DNA from 2 places in the Serratia sp. NFX21 genome. Region 2 is predicted to be linked to the other one. Evidence: predicted binding sites of a transcription regulator. Region 2 holds the regulator's gene; the other holds the start of a gene.
What was found. The regulator PurR, encoded in region 2, represses purine synthesis genes. The targets are predictions, from matches to a motif close to CANGCAAACGTTTGCNTG.
Positions count from the first base shown of each region.

Region 1: the regulator PurR is predicted to act here: its motif matches at 1,608-1,625, upstream of ACNT1W_RS24115 (NCS2 family permease).

Region 1 covers NZ_CP183196.1:5,153,723-5,156,840, forward strand. The annotation lists gene ACNT1W_RS24115 (NCS2 family permease) at 122-1,483, opposite strand; gene ACNT1W_RS24120 (VOC family protein) at 1,820-2,227, opposite strand; gene ACNT1W_RS24125 (glutathione S-transferase family protein) at 2,275-2,943, opposite strand; gene ACNT1W_RS24130 (lipocalin-like domain-containing protein) at 2,940-3,118, opposite strand, start outside.
Region 2 covers NZ_CP183196.1:2,786,572-2,789,689, forward strand. The annotation lists gene punR (DNA-binding transcriptional activator PunR) at 59-1,003, shown strand; gene purR (HTH-type transcriptional repressor PurR) at 1,000-2,025, opposite strand; gene ACNT1W_RS13260 (YnhF family membrane protein) at 2,349-2,438, shown strand; gene sodB (superoxide dismutase [Fe]) at 2,492-3,070, opposite strand.

The DNA.
Region 1 (3,118 bases), 2.4 Mb from region 2:
TTACAGCGGTTAAAGCTTGTTGTGCCATTCAAAATGCAGTATCGGCAGAAGGAGACTTATCTGAAGCAGAAATGGGGATAAAACATCCCCCGCCGAAGCGACGGGGGAAACACCAGCACGATCAGATTGCCCAACCGCCGGCATAGAACGCCACCAGCGCCACGGCAATGGCCACGGTACCGATATTCAACCGACGCCATTCGCCGGAGAAGATACGGCCAATCACCAGTGCGCTAAAGCCCAGCATGATGCCGGTGACGATATTACAGGTCAGCACGATAAACACCGCGCACAGCAGGCCGGACATGGCATCGACAAAGTCGTTGAAGTCCAGCTTGGTGACATTGCTCAGCATCAGCAGGCCGACGTACATCAGCGCCGGTGCGGTGGCGTAAATCGGCACCAGATAAGATAACGGCGACAGGAACAGGATCATCAGGAACAGCAGGCCGACCACGGTCGCAGTCAGGCCGGTTTTGCCGCCCGCCGCAGTACCCGCCGCAGATTCGATATACACCGCTGCCGGAGCCGCGCCCACCAGGCCGGAGAAAATGCTGCTCAGGGAGTCCGAAGTCAGCGCTTTGCCGCCGTTGATGATCTGCCCGTCTTTATCCAACAGGTTAGCCTGACCGGCTACCGCACGGATGGTGCCGGTAGCGTCAAACACCGCCGTCATCACCAACGCCAATACGCTCGGCAACACTACCGGCTGCAAGGCGCCCATGATATCCAGACTGAAAATCAGCGAATGGCCGTTAGCGTCCGCCAGGCTTGGCATGGCGAACAGCCCCTGATACTTCACTGCCGGGTCAAACACCAGCCCAATCACCGAAATGGCGATAATCACCAGCAGGATGCCGCCAGGAACGCGCAGTTTTTCCAAACCGAAAATCACCGCCAGTCCAAGCAGTGTCATCACTACCGGGAATGAGGTGAAGGCACCCAATGCCACCGGCAGGCCGTCCAGCGGGTTCTTCACCACCAGACCCACGCCGTTAGCGGCGATCAGCAACAGGAACAGACCAATGCCGATACCGGTGCCGTGTGCCACGCCCATCGGCAGATTGCGCAGGATCCAGGCGCGGATACCGGTGACCGAGATAATGGTAAAGAGCACGCCCATCAGGAATACCGCACCCAGCGCCACCGGAATGCTGATGTGCTGACCCAGCACCAGGCTGAAGGCGGTAAAGGCGGTCAGTGAGATCGCACAGCCGATAGCCATTGGTAAATTAGCCCACAGCCCCATCAGCAACGAACCCAGACCGGCAACCAGACAGGTGGCGACAAACACCGCCGTTGGCGGGAAACCCGCCTTGCCCAGCATGCTCGGCACCACAATCACCGAGTAAACCATCGCCAGGAAGGTGGTTAACCCCGCCACCACTTCCTGCCGCACGCTGCTGCCACGCGCAGAAATTTTAAAATAACCATCAAGCCCGCCTTTTGGTTTAACGGCGTTGTTCGCTTGAGAATTCGACATCTTGCTGTCCCCTGTGTTTCATTGCCAGCCCGTTGCAAGGCTTGTTATTCCGCCCACACCTGTTTGGTAGGGTATCGTTTGCTTTTCGATCTTTCACTCACGTCACCCATTGGCGGCGCTTATTAAGGCAAACGATTAACTCTCATGGCGTGAGGCGGGTGATTTATGGTGGTTTATTCAAGGCAAACGATTATCCAGCCTTCTGTGCCCTCTGATCAACCAAAGATCGCGGCAATTTATGCAGAAAAGTAATGAGGCCCATCATTATCGAAAATATGAAATTTGTCACATAGGGAAATCTGATGGGAAAGCCCCCCGTTCGGAGGGCAAAAAGAGTCACTGGGCCTGCGCGGCCTTTTCGTCCATGTACATCAGTTCCCAGATATGACCGTCCAAATCCTGGAAACCGTGACCGTACATAAAGCCGTAATCCTGCGGCTGATTATAGGTATTACCGCCGGCAGCAATCGCCTTGCGCACCAGTGCATCCACTGCAGCCCGATCGGGCTGCGACAGACACAGCAAAACCTCGGTCGATTTTTTGGCATCGACAATCGGATTCGGGGTGAACATTTTGAATTTGTCGTGGGTCAGCAACATCACATAAATACTGTCGCTAACTACCATGCAAGCGGCGGTATCATCGGTAAACCGGGGATTAAAGCTGAAGCCCAGTTCGGTGAAAAATGTCATGGATGCGGGCAGATTGCCCACCGGCAGGTTAACAAAGATTTGCGTAGCCATGGGCTACCTCCGATGAAGGGTGACCTCATCGAGTATAGCCCATCGCCTCAGCTCAGCAGGTCATAAGGCCCGCCCTGCTCCAGCGCCCGCTGGTAGGCCGGACGCGTATGAATGCGCTGTAGATAACCGCGCAGCTTGGGGCAACCGTCCAGTGCGCCACGTGACGCCATCGCCTCCAGCGGGAAGCTCATCTGGATATCCGCCGCGCTGAATTCATTACCGACAAACCAGGTGTTTTTGCTCAGGTGCTGTTCCAGATAATCACAGTGTGGCGCGATCTGTTTGTCCAGATATTCACGCTGCACGCCTTTGCCAATCGCCCCCGCCACCGGCCGCAGCAACCAGGGGATCGGCGGCTGGCCCAACCGGCTAAACACCAGCTTCATCACCAGCAATGGCATTAACGACCCTTCGGCATAATGTAACCAATACCGGTACTGCTGACGGGCATGATAGTCGGTGGGAATAAACTGCCCCTGCGCGTCGTAGGCTTCCTGCAGGTACTCAATAATGGCGCCGGACTCCGCCAACGTCAGATCGCCATCGACAATCACCGGCGACTTGCCCAACGGATGAATTTTCTTTAACTCCGGCGGTGCCAGCATGGTTTGCGGATCGCGCTGATAGCGCTGCACCTGATAGGGCACGTTCAACTCTTCCAAAAACCACAGGATACGCTGCGAACGCGAGTTATTCAGATGGTGAACAATGATCATAAGGGCGCTCCTATCCGTTGCCATACCAATTCGCCTGTCTGCACGCCGTTGCCAAACTGCAGCGGTACCGTACGAAGCTCGAGACGATCGCCGGAGAAACGATAAAAGCGCACCTGGCGGCTACCGATCCAATTGGGGAACGAGCTGCCTTCGACCTGATGCACCACCCGCTGCT
Region 2 (3,118 bases):
TCTGCTTGTGAAACGGTAATATTTGCGAGGTGCTGTTAAAAAAATTGAAGGCAGGGTTATGTGGTCTGAATATTCTCTCGATGTGGTAGATGCGGTCGCCCGCACCGGCAGCTTCAGCGCAGCGGCGCATGAGCTGCACCGAGTGCCCTCGGCGGTCAGTTATACCGTGCGGCAATTGGAACAATGGCTGGCGGTTCCGCTGTTTGAACGGCGTCATCGTGACGTGGAACTGACCCCGGCCGGCGTGGTGTTTGTGCAGGAGGCACGCAGTGTCATCAAAAAAATGCTCGACACCCGCCGCCAGTGTCAACAGGTGGCTAACGGTTGGCGTGGCCAACTGAAAATTGCGGTAGACATCATTGTTAAACCCCAGCGCTGCCGCCAACTGGTTCTGGACTTCTATCGCCATTTCCCCGACGTAGAACTGATGGTCCAACCTGAGGTGTTTAACGGCGTCTGGGATGCGCTGGTGGACGGGCGTGCTGATATGGCTATTGGGGCGACGCGTGCGGTGCCGGTCGGGGGCGGGTTTGCCTTTCGCGATATGGGCGACATGCGCTGGCTGTGCGTGGTCAGTCCGCAGCATCCGCTGGCGATGATGGATGGCCTGTTGAATGATGAGCAACTGCGGCCTTTCCCGTCGCTGTGTCTGGAAGATACCTCGCGCAACCTGCCCAAGCGGGTCACCTGGACACTGGACAACCAACGGCGGCTGGTGGTGCCGGACTGGGCCTCGGCGCTGGATTGTCTGTGTGCCGGCCTGTGCGTTGGCATGATGCCGGCGCATCAGGCCTTGCCATTGGTGCAGCGTGGGGAACTGGTAGCGTTGCAGCTGCAGCAGCCGTTTCCGGCCAGCCCCTGTTGTCTGACCTGGCAGCAGAATACGCCATCACCGGCGATGGCCTGGCTGTTGGATTACCTGGGGGACAGTGAAACGCTGAATCAGGAATGGCTAAGCGAAGTGGTGCCGGAAACCACAGCGGCTTCCGGCATTAGCAATTAGCGGCGGTAATCGATGAATGGGCCGTCAGCGACCGAACGACGCTCAATCAGTTTCGGATGCACTTCAATCACCTGCGACTCTTCACGCTTGCTGATAATACGGTCCAGCAACATGGTGAACGCCATTTCACCCAAACGCTCTTTGGGTTGATGAATGGTGGTCAGTGCCGGGGTGAAATAGCGGGCGTTACGCACGTTATCGTAGCCAATCACCGAAATGTCTTGTGGCACCCGCAGCCCAAGTTCGTCGGCGGCGCAGATCGCGCCCATCGCCATGATGTCGCCGCCGCAGAATACCGCGGTCGGGCGATGTTTTTGCGACAGGATCTGGTGCATGGCCTTGTAGCCGGATTCCGGCTCAAAGTCACCCTGAACAATCCACTCGTCACGTACTTCAATATTGGCTTCTTCCATGGCTTTTAAAAAGCCCTGATGGCGGCCGCCACCGGTATTGCGCGACAGTTGGCCTGGAATGGCTCCAATATCGCGGTGACCGCGTTCAATCAGATAACGCCCGGCCAGATAGCCGCCGGCGAAGGCGTTATCAATGATGCTATCGGTAAAATCACCGCGGGCCGCGCCCCAGTCCATCACAACCATTGGGATGTTGCGGTAGTCTTCCAGCATGCCGAGCAATTGGTCTGGATATTCCGAACACATCACCAGCAGACCATCAACACGCTTTTGCGCCAGCATCGCCAGATAGGCCCGCTGTTTGTCCAGATTGTTGTGCGAGTTACATAAAATCAGCGTATAGCCTTTGCTGTAGCAGCTGTTTTCTACCGCCTCGATCACTTCGGCAAAGTAGGGGGCTTCGCTGGAGGTGGCCAGCAGGCCAATCGATTTGGTGTGATTGACCTTCAGGCTGCGCGCTACGGCGCTGGGTGAGTAATGCAGCTCTTTAATCGCAGCGCCAACGGCCGCTTTTGTCTCTTCGGCGACGAAACGAGTCTTATTGATGACGTGCGAAACGGTGGTGGTGGAAACGCCAGCGCGTTTGGCCACATCTTTAATCGTTGCCATGTAAAGAATGACTCCTGAACTCACATGTTGCAGTATGTAAGTGTGATGTTAATCGTTTGCCTGCGTAGATCCTTCTCCAAAGAAGCGAAAACTGAGTTTTTAGTGTGTTGAAGTCGTCAGCGCTTGGTCAGGAGGGGCATTTTGCCGGTACACAGTTGTGAACTGCGAATTTTGTCCCATATTGAGCCAAAGTGGAAGAGGTAATCGGTATAATAAACCGGGAAATGATAACAAGATTTTATTGTTCAACTGTGTGAAAATGGTTTGACGCATTAATTGTGTGCCTTTTACCCTTGGGAAACCCAATCTGAAAAGGAGTTGTAATGGATACCGATCTGAAAATGTCACTGTTCACCACCGTTTGTGCGCTGGCCGTGATTATTGCTTTCAGCTTCACCGCTGCTTTGAACTGATCCCCTCAAGTAAAACAGGCGCAGCCCGCTGCGCCTGATTGTTTTTCCCCGCGTTACGCCAGGTTCTTTTCCACAAATGCCCAGTTAACCAGTGCCCAGAAGTTTTCCAGGTAGGCAGGTCGTGCGTTGCGGTAATCGATGTAATAGGCGTGTTCCCAAACGTCGACGGTCAGCAGCGGTTTATCATCACCGGTTAGCGGTGTCGCTGCGTTCGAGGTGTTAACAATCGCCAGCGAACCCTCCGGTTTTTTCACCAGCCAGGTCCAGCCTGCGCCAAAGTTTTTCACTGCGGCGTCGCTGAATTGCTGTTTAAATTCGGCGAAAGAACCAAATGCCTGATTAATCGCCACGGCCAGTTTACCTTCAGGCTCACCGCCGCCCTGTGGCGACAGACAGTGCCAATAGAAAGTGTGGTTCCATACCTGAGCGGCATTATTGAAGATGCCGCCGTCAGAGGCCTTAACGATCTCTTCGAGGGACAACCCTTCAAACTTGCTGCCTTTCAGCAGATTGTTCAGGTTCACCACGTAGGCGTTGTGATGCTTGCCATAATGGTATTCCAGAGTTTCTGCGGAAATGTGCGGTTCGAGGGCGTTTTTTTCATAAGGTAATGCAGGAAGTTCGAACGACATTGCTTTCTCCTTGTACAGTGCCAGTCCACCGTCGTAACAACGGGTATT